Regions from separate parts of the Amycolatopsis mongoliensis genome, predicted to be linked through region 1. Evidence: riboswitches for the same ligand, from Rfam matches in the RefSeq annotation. Region 1 holds a riboswitch; the other holds the start of a gene.
The links. Region 1 has a riboswitch for glycine ahead of gcvP (aminomethyl-transferring glycine dehydrogenase). Riboswitches for the same ligand answer to the same signal wherever they lie in the genome.

Region 1 (4,998 bases):
GCCGGCTGCGCGGCCCAGGTGAAGCGCGTGACGCTGGAGCTGGGCGGCAAGAACGCGAACATCGTCTTCGCCGACTCCGACCTGGAGAAGGCCGCGGCGACCGCGCCCTACGGCGTCTTCGACAACGCGGGCCAGGACTGCTGCGCGCGGTCGCTGATCCTGGTGCAGGCGAGCGCGTACGACCGCTTCATGGAACTCCTGGAGCCCGCGGTGCACGGCGTCGTCGTCGGCGACCCCGGCGACGAGAAGACCGAGATGGGGCCGCTGATCTCGGCGGCGCACCGCGAGAAGGTGGCCTCCTACGTCCCGGACGACGCGCCGGTCGCCTTCCGCGGCAGCGCGCCGGCGGGGCCCGGCTTCTGGTTCCCGCCGACCGTCCTCACCCCGCCCGACCTGCGGCACCCGGCCGTGGCGGACGAGGTCTTCGGCCCGGTCGTCGCCGTCGTGCCGTTCGCCGAGGAAGCCGACGCGGTCCGGATGGCCAACGCCACCGAGTACGGGCTGTCGGGGTCGATCTGGACCCGTGACGCCGGGCGCGCGTTCCGGGTGGCGCGTGGCGTCGAAGCCGGCAACCTGTCGGTGAATTCGCACTCTTCGGTGCGCTACTGGACGCCGTTCGGCGGCTTCAAGCAGTCCGGTCTCGGCCGCGAGCTGGGCCCCGACGCCGCGGCGGCGTTCACCGAAACCAAGAACGTCTTTCTGAGCACGGAGGAGTAATGGTCCAGCGTTTCGAAGGCCGCGTCGCGGTGATCACCGGCGGCGCGAGCGGCATCGGGCTCGCCTCGGCCCGCCGTCTGGCGAGCGAAGGCGCGAAGGTCGTCATCGGGGACCTGACGCCGGCCGAGGGCAAGGCGGCTGCGGACGAGGTCGGCGGCGCGTTCATCCAGACCGACGTCACCGACGCCGAGCAGGTCGAAAACCTGTTCCACAGCACGGTCGAGCAGTTCGGCTCGGTCGACGTCGCGTTCAACAACGCCGGCATCTCCCCGCCGGAGGACGACTCCATCCTCACCACCGGCATCGAGGCGTGGGACCGCGTGCAGCGCGTCAACCTGACGTCGGTGTACCACTGCTGCAAGGCCGTCCTGCCGCACATGCAGCGCCAGGGCAAGGGCTCGATCATCAACACGGCCTCGTTCGTGGCGGTGATGGGCGCGGCGACGTCGCAGATCTCCTACACCGCGTCCAAGGGCGGGGTGCTCGCGATGAGCCGCGAGCTGGGTGTGCAGTTCGCGCGGGAGAACATCCGCGTCAACGCGCTGTGCCCGGGGCCGGTGAACACCCCGCTGCTCAAGGAGCTGTTCGCGAAGGACCCGGAACGCGCGGCGCGGCGGCTGGTGCATGTGCCGGTCGGCCGGTTCGCCGAGCCCGAGGAGATCGCGGCGGCGGTCGCCTTCCTGGCCAGCGACGACGCCAGCTTCATCACGGCGTCGCAGTTCCTGGTCGACGGCGGCATCTCCGGCGCGTACGTCACCCCGCTCTAACGGCGCGTCTTCTCCCCGGGTTTCCGCACGCCGTAGACCTCCCGCAGGTACTTCCAGGCGGCGTTGAGCGTCTTGCGCTCTTCGGAGATCTGCCGTTCGCGCCGCCGCAGGATGCGGGTGGCGATCTCGGCGGCGAGGAAGGCGCCGGCGGCGAAGGTCAGCGTGCCGACGATCAGGATGAGGGCGATCACGGTGGTGGTCATGGTGACCAGCGTCGGGGCCCGGTGGGCGTTTCGTCCCTGCGCAAAGCTAGCGGGTTTCGTTAGCTTTGTGAGGTGACGCACTGGCGCGCCGACGAGTGGGCGGAAGCGGTCCGGACCGGCATCCGGGCGCGGGGGCTTTCCCTGGACGAGGCCGCGCGCCGCATCGGCGTCCCGACGTCGACCCTGCGCAGCTGGATCGAGCACCGGCACGCGCCGAAGGTGACCGTCTTCGACCACTGGGCCGAGATCGCCGAGGTCACCGGGCTCGGGGAGGCCGAGCTGCTGCGCGCGGCCGGGGTCCTGCCCGCTTCGCTCGCTTCGCCGGTGCACGTGGCGCAGGCCGCGAAGGCGCTGCGGGAGGGCATCGACCAGGCCGGGCAGTTCCTCCGGCAGGCCACGGCGCTCGTCTACTCCTCGCCCGGCACGCAGGTGGCCAACCTCATCGCCGCTTCGCCGATCGACTGGGAGATGCGGATCCGCTCCGCGACCCGCGGCGACGAGGTCCGCGTCACCTACCACCACTACGTCGGCGTCGTGCCGCCCCGGGACTTCCCCCACGACGACGCCGAGGTGCGCCGGATCCTCGAGCACGACGTCCTCGGCGAGCTGTGGCGGCCGCTCGGGCTCTACTGGCGGGTCGCCGAGGTGCACGACTGGCACGAGCCGCCGCGGCTGGTGATCCAGGTCCCCGAGCAGGAGGCGACGCGCCCGCCCGCGCCGTCGCCGGTCGTCGCCGCGCCACCGGTCGTGGTGCTGTCGCCGATCTGGGGGTACGGCGAGCTGCTGGCGTCGCTGGTGGCGGACGGGCTCGGGTTCGGCAACGTCGACTTCCGCTACTTCGGCCTCCCCGACGCGATGGCCGACCGCGTCCGGATCACCGCGCGCGAGCTGGCCGAGCCCGCGCCGCGGCTGGTGCACTCGGTGCCGCCGATCATGCTGCTGCACGGCCTGGCCGTGCCCGACCTGACCGGGCGGCTCCCGGTCGTGGTCCGCTACGGCCCCCGCATGCGTGCTCGCGCGGCCCGCATCTACCGCGAGCCGCTGCTCGAAGCCGGGTTCGCGGACCCCGAGGAGGGGGCTCGCGCGATCGAGGAGGCGATCTCGGTCCCGCCGGGCTGCGCTTACTTCGAGGTGACGCTCGCCGACGAGGACGTCTTCGACGGCGACCACCCCTCGCTGGACCGGCTCAACGACTCGGTGGCGTGGCTCGCCGAGCAGATCGTCGAGCAGGTGCTGCTGGGCGCCGGGCACCCGCCGGTGCCGGTGGGCGGCCCGCTGAAACGCCTGGTCCTGCCCTCGGGCCGGGTTCGCCGCCCACCGGCTTTGGCGGGTCAGGTGGTCCGCCGGGTGGCCCGAACGACGTGAATGACTCATTCCTGTCGTCCGGTGACATGAATGAGTCATTCACGTCGTCGAGGATCGATCGAAGACCGGTGTGGCGTTGCCCCGGTGAAGTAGACGGACCTCGAAGGCGGCAGGTACCGTAGCCGCCACAACTGCAGATCGGGCCGTCGAGCCGAGGCGGGAGAGCCCTCACGAACGTGGTGGGGCACCGAAGGAGCAAACTCCCCGGAATCTCTCAGGTACCTGCTACCGCTTCGTGCGAGGCCACTCTGGAAAGCAGGCGCACCCGCGCCTCACCCAAGGTGAAAGCCGTGTCGCACACGGTGAAACTCTCAGGTGCCATGACAGAGGGGGAGTTCCCAGCGCACCGTTGTGCCCGGTGCCCGGCCCGAGGAGCTCCCCATCACTTCCACGCAGTTCGACGCCCGCCACATCGGCCCGTCCGAGGCCGAACGCGCGAAGATGCTGGCCGAGTGCGGCTACGGCAGCCTGGACGCCCTCGTCGGTGCCGCCGTCCCCACCGCCATCCGCGCCACCCGTGACCTGCGGCTCCCGCCCGCCGCGTCCGAAGAGGACGCCACCGCGGAGCTGCGCGCCCTCGCCGCCCGCAACCGCCCGATGACGCAGATGATCGGCCTCGGCTACTCCGACACCGTCACCCCCGGCGTCATCCGCCGCAACGTCCTCGAGAACCCGGCCTGGTACACCGCGTACACGCCCTACCAGCCGGAGATCTCCCAGGGCCGGCTCGAAGCGCTCCTCAACTTCCAGACCATGGTCGCCGACCTGACCGGCCTGGCCACCGCGAACGCGTCCCTGCTCGACGAGTCGACCGCCGTCGCCGAGGCCGTCACGCTGATGCGCCGTGCGTCGAAGTCCAAGTCGAACAAGGTCGTGCTGGACGCCGAGTGCCTGCCGCAGACCATCGCCGTCGTGCGCACGCGCGTCGAGGCGCTGGGCATCGAGGTCGAGGTCCGCGACCTGCTCACCGGCTTGCCGGACGAGTTCTTCGGCGTCGTCGTCCAATACCCGGGCGCGTCCGGTGTGCTGCGCGGCCGCGGCTTCTACCACGCGATCTCCGAGTCGGCGAAGGCCGCGGGCGCGCTGTTCACCGTCGCCGCGGACCTCCTCGCGCTGACGCTGATCACCGCGCCCGGCGAGTTCGGCGCCGACGTCGCCGCGGGCTCGACGCAGCGCTTCGGCGTCCCGCTCGGCTACGGCGGCCCGCACGCCGGGTACATGTCCGTCCGCGCCGGACTCGAGCGCTCGCTGCCCGGGCGCCTGGTCGGCGTCTCGGTCGACGCGGACGGCAACCCGGCCTACCGGCTCGCGCTGCAGACACGTGAGCAGCACATCCGCCGCGAGAAGGCGACGTCCAACATCTGCACCGCGCAGGTCCTGCCCGCCGTGCTGGCCGCGATGTATGCCGTCTACCACGGCCCGGACGGCCTCAAGCGGATCGCCCAGCGCGTCCACGGCCTCGCCGCGGGCTTCGCGGACGCCCTCCGCAAGACCGGCGTCGAGGTCGTGCACGAGTCCTTCTTCGACACGGTCGTCGCGCGCGTCCCCGGCCAGGCCGCCGAGGTCCACGCCGCCGCCCGCGAGGCCGGGATCAACCTCGGCCACGTCGACGCCGACCACGTGCGCGTCGCCTTCGACGAGGTCAGCACCCCCGCGATCACCGCCAAGGTCCTGAAGGCCTTCGGCGTCGAGGAGAACGTCCAGGACGGCGTCGCGCTGCCGAACGGCCTCGCCCGCGAGAGCGGCTTCATGGGCCACGAGGTCTTCGGCACCCACCGCTCCGAGACGGCGATGCTGCGCTACCTGCGGCGGTTGTCCGACCAGGACTACGCGCTCGACCGCGGCATGATCCCGCTCGGCTCCTGCACGATGAAGCTCAACGCCACCACCGAGATGGAGCCGATCAGCTGGCGCGAGTTCGCCGGCATCCACCCGTTCGCGCCGGC
Region 2 (4,998 bases), 3.0 Mb from region 1:
GAGCGAAATGCGCGTCGTCGGTGTGCGGGTCGAGCTGCCCGCGAATCAGCCGATCTTGTTGCTGCGGGAGACCGAGGGCGAACGGTACCTGCCGATCTGGATCGGCTCGGTCGAAGCGACCGCCATCGCGTTGGAGCAGCAGGGGGTCCGGCCCGCCCGGCCGCTCACGCATGACCTGCTGAAAGAGGTCATCGGGGCGCTGGGCCGCGAGCTCGAGCAGGTCGTCATCACCGACCTCAAGGAAGGCACGTTCTTCGCGGAACTCGTCTTCGACGGCGACATCCGGGTGTCCGCCCGGCCGAGCGACTCGGTCGCGCTGGCCCTGCGGATCGGCGTCCCCATCCACGCCGTGGACGCGGTGCTGGAAGAGGCCGGCCTGATCATCCCGGACGAGCAGGAGGACGAGGTCGAGAAGTTCCGCGAGTTCCTCGACTCGGTGTCGCCCGAAGACTTCCGCGGAGCCGACACGTAAGTTCGCTTGCCTTGACGCGGACGTCAACGTCTAGCGTCGGGGGCATGCGGATCGGAGAACTGGCCAGGCGCACGGGTACGACGACCCGTGCGCTTCGCTTTTACGAGGCTCAGGGCCTCCTCGCGGCCCGTCGCTCGGCGAACGGCTACCGCGAGTACGACGAGGGCGACCTGCAGCTGGTCAAGGAGATCCAGACCCTGCAGACGGTCGGCCTGAGCCTCGACGAGACCCGCCCGTTCGTCGACTGCCTGCGCAGCGGCCACGAAACCGGCGACTCCTGTGCGAGCTCGATCGAGGTCTACCGCCGCAAGCTCGAAGAAGCCGACGCGCTGCTGTCCCGGCTCGGCGGGATCCGCGCCGAACTGGCCGCGAAGCTCGCCGGCGCCCTCGCCCGGCAGGCACCCGATCCCTGTGTCGTCCCCGACGCCCCGCGCCCGTGAAGGAGCCCGTCATGCCCGAAGACACCGCAGTCGCCGTTTCCGACGTCACCGATGCCACGTTCGCGGCCGAGGTCCTCGGCAGCGACGTCCCCGTGCTGGTCGAGTTCTGGGCCACCTGGTGCGGGCCCTGCCGGATGGTCGGCCCGGTGCTGGCCCAGCTGGCCACCGAGCGGGCCGGGAAGCTCGCCGTGCGGAAGGTCAACGCCGACGAGAACCCGGAGACGACCCGGTCCTACCAGGTCATGTCGCTGCCGACGATGATCCTCTTCCGCAACGGCGAGCCGGTGACGACGATCGTCGGCGCCTACCCGAAGGCCCGGATCGAGGAGCGCCTCGACCAGGCCCTCTAGGGAGCCGTCGCCTTCACGAACGTGTCGGCGACTTCCCGCCCGTACTGCTCGAGGTCCAGCGAGGGGTCGCCGGCGAAGGCCGCCGCGACGCCGTCGACGGCCTGGGCGATCGACATCGCCATCACCTCGGGCGTGAAGTCGCCGAAGGCCCCCTCGGCCTGGCCCTGCTTGAGCTGGCGGGCCAGGCCGTGCACTCGCATGTCGTCGACCAGGACCTTCGTCATCGCCCAGCCGTCGGCGTCGTCGGCGTGGGCGGCCATCTCCGTCAGCACCCGGACGCACTCGGGGTACGCGCGCAGGAACGCGATCGACGTCTCGATGTGCGCCCGCAGGTAGCCGGGCCGGTCCGCGGGGTCCACCCCGCCGCCGGTGCGCTCCTTCAGGAACTCGTTCTTCGTCTCGACCACCGTGCTCAGCACGGCCTGCATCAGGCCGGCCTTGGTGGTGAAGTGGTACGAGATCATCCGGGTGCTGCTGAGCCCCGCGCGCTCCTTGATCTTCGCGAAGGTGGCTTTCCGGTACCCGAGGTCGGCGATGACGCCGATGGTCGCGCCGATGATCTGCGCGCGGCGCGCCGCCTCCGTCACGCTGAGGCCCAGTTCGGCCATGAGGCCGGTGTTTACTTGCATGAGTAAAAATTAACACGGCTGAGTAAATCGCGACAAGAGGTTTGAACCACCGCGCCCGGGGTACGGCGAACGGCTCAAAGGCTCATCCGACCGTTGAGGCTTGCCGCGCGTCGCGTTGACCGGTCCTGTCCGGGCGCTTACCGTCGAAGGAGGTAAATCGCCACGGTGTGATTCACGGTCTGGGGCCGGACCGTGGCGGTTGATCTCCGGCGGGTCCCGCTCCTGGGACCGTCCGGCTGTCATTCGCCGGCCACCAGGTCGGGCGAGGGGAGGCTTGCGTGGTCGAGGCTGGTTCCGAGAAGCAGCCTGTTGAGGTCGCGGCTGGCGAGCAGGGTGAGCTGTTCCCCGACGACTCGCTGCCGGACGAGCTGGTGGGTTACCGCGGCCCGGCCGCGTGCCAGATCGCCGGCATCACCTACCGCCAGCTCGACTACTGGGCCCGGACGAAGCTGGTCGCACCCAGCATCCGCACGGCGCACGGCTCCGGCTCGCAGCGGCTGTACTCGTTCAAGGACATCCTGGTCCTCAAGGTCGTCAAGCGACTGCTGGACACCGGGGTCTCCCTGCAGAACATCCGGGTCGCCGTCGACCACCTGCGCGTCCGCGGAGTCCGCGACCTCGCGCGCGTGACCCTGTTCTCCGACGGCACCACCGTCTACGAGTGCACCTCGCCGGAGGAGATCGTCGACCTGCTCCAGGGCGGCCAGGGCGTCTTCGGCATCGCGGTCAGCGGCGCCATGCAGGAAATCAGCGGCACCATCCACGAGTTCCCGGCCGAACGCGCCGACGGCGGCATCGTCGAGCAGCACGAGCCGGACGAACTGACCCAGCGCCGCAACGCCCGCCGGACCGGATGATCACCGCTGCGGCGGACGGAGTAAGGTTCACCCCGCGGTCGACGAATCCGCGCGGGAGAGTCCGAGCCACACCTTGAGCTCGGCGCCGAAGGAGCAAGTCCTCCCCGGAACCTCTCAGGCACCCTGGACCGCGCGGACGAGACGCCTCTGGAAAGCGGGTCGTCAGGACACAGCTTGACGACCCCGCCGACGGTGCAAGCCCGGCTCAACCTCGGGCGAAACTCTCAGGCGCCCTACGGGTACGGACAGAGTGGGGAGGGTTTCCTCCGGGTTCGGGTGGACCCTGCTCGCGCAGAGCGCTCGCCTGAACCCTCCGCGGTGTTTGCGGGGGTGCAACCCCCGCACCCCGCCCGGCGGGCTCCGCCCCGGACCCCCCGCCGTGGTCACCTTCGCGTTTACAGTCGGGTTGGGTAGACACCGCCGTTCGGAGGAGGCCATCGTGGACTTGTCGCTCGCCTCGCTGGAACAGGGCATCCCCTTCGCCGACCGGCACATCGGGCCCGGGCCGGACGAACTCCGCCGGATCCTCGACGTCGTCGGCGTCGCTTCTCTCGACGAGCTCTCCGAGCGTGCTGTTCCCGAGTCGCTGCGCGCCTCCGCCGGCCCGCTCGAACTTCCCCCGGCCGCCACCGAAGCCCAGGCCCTCGCCGAACTCCGCGAGCTCGCCGCGCGGAACCGGCCGATGACCCAGATGATCGGCCTCGGCTACCACGACACCGTCACCCCGCCCGTGATCCGCCGCAACGTGCTCGAGAACCCCGCCTGGTACACCGCGTACACGCCCTACCAGCCCGAGATCTCGCAAGGCCGGCTCGAAGCCCTGCTCACCTTCCAGACCATGGTCGCCGACCTGACCGGGCTACCCGTCGCGAACGCCTCCCTGCTCGACGAGGCCACCGCCGCGGCCGAGGCCATGACACTCGTGCGGCGGGCCGGGAAGACCGCCTCGAACCGGTTCGTCGTCGACCGGGACACCCTGCCGCAGACACTCGCCGTGCTCCGCACCCGCGCCGAACCCCTCGGCATCGAACTGGTCGTCGAAGACCTGTCCCAGGGGCTGACCGGACTCGGCCTCGGCGGCGACTTCTTCGGGATCCTGCTGTCCTGCCCCGGCGCGTCGGGCGCGGTGCGCGAGCTGGACCTCACCATCGCCGACGCGAAGAAGCACGGCGCGGCGGTCATCGTCGCCGCCGACCCCCTCGCGCTGACCATCCTGCGCCCACCGGGCGAACTCGGCGCCGACGTCGCCGTCGGGTCGACGCAGCGCTTCGGCGTCCCGCTCGGCTTCGGCGGCCCGCACGCGGGCTACCTCGCGGTCCGGAAGGGCCTGGAACGGCAGCTGCCGGGCCGGCTGGTCGGCGTCTCGAAGGACGCCGACGGCGCACCCGCGTACCGGCTCGCCCTGCAGACCCGCGAGCAGCACATCCGCCGCGAGAAGGCGACGTCGAACATCTGCACCGCGCAGGTCCTGCTGGCGGTGATGGCGTCGATGTACGCGGTGTACCACGGACCCGACGGACTGCGCGGGATCGCGCTGCGCGCCCACCGGATGGCCACCGTGCTCGCGGCCGGTCTCTGCGAGGGCGGCGTGGGCGTCGTCCACGGCGAGTTCTTCGACACCGTCACCGCGGCGGTGCCGGGCCGGGCGGACACGGTCGTCGCGGCGGCCCGCGACCTCGGCGTGAACCTGCGGCGGATCGACGGCGACCACGTCGGCGTCGCCTGCGACGAGACGACCACCCGCGAACACCTTTCCCTGGTGTGGAAGGCGTTCGGCGTCTCGGTGTCCGATGTGGATGGTCTCGACGCGGACACGGCGGACGCGCTCCCGGCGCCGCTGCGGCGCACCAGCGCGTTCCTCACCCACCCGGTGTTCCACGCCCACCGCTCGGAAACCGCACTGCTGCGCTACCTGCGGCAGCTCGCGGACAAGGACGTCGCGCTCGACCGCAGCATGATCCCGCTCGGATCGTGCACCATGAAGCTCAACGCCACCGCCGAGATGGAACCCATCACCTGGCCCGAGTTCGCCGGGCTGCACCCGTTCGCGCCCGCCGAGGACGCGGCCGGCCTCCTCGAGGTGGTCGCCGACCTGGGTGCCTGGCTCGCGCGGATCACCGGCTACGACACGGTTTCGCTGCAACCCAACGCGGGCAGCCAGGGCGAGTTCGCCGGGCTGCTGGCCATCCGCGCCTACCACCGTTCACGTGGCGAGGGCGAGCGCGACGTCTGCCTCATCCCGGCGAGCGC

Region 2: it holds a riboswitch for glycine, as region 1 does, so the genes downstream of both, gcvP (aminomethyl-transferring glycine dehydrogenase) here and gcvP (aminomethyl-transferring glycine dehydrogenase) in region 1, are expected to answer to the same signal.

The regions. Positions count from the first base shown of each region.
Region 1 is NZ_CP127295.1:341,056-346,053, reverse strand. Features, by position in the region: gene QRX60_RS01660 (aldehyde dehydrogenase family protein) at 1-717, shown strand, start outside; gene QRX60_RS01655 (3-oxoacyl-ACP reductase) at 717-1,484, shown strand; gene QRX60_RS01650 (hypothetical protein) at 1,481-1,687, opposite strand; gene QRX60_RS01645 (helix-turn-helix domain-containing protein) at 1,760-3,052, shown strand; glycine riboswitch at 3,291-3,389, shown strand; gene gcvP (aminomethyl-transferring glycine dehydrogenase) at 3,434-4,998, shown strand, end outside.
Region 2 is NZ_CP127295.1:8,123,209-8,128,206, reverse strand. Features, by position in the region: gene QRX60_RS38965 (bifunctional nuclease family protein) at 1-472, shown strand, start outside; gene QRX60_RS38960 (MerR family transcriptional regulator) at 517-912, shown strand; gene trxA (thioredoxin) at 924-1,262, shown strand; gene QRX60_RS38950 (TetR/AcrR family transcriptional regulator) at 1,259-1,891, opposite strand; gene QRX60_RS38945 (MerR family transcriptional regulator) at 2,170-2,748, shown strand; glycine riboswitch at 2,791-2,889, shown strand; gene gcvP (aminomethyl-transferring glycine dehydrogenase) at 3,185-4,998, shown strand, end outside.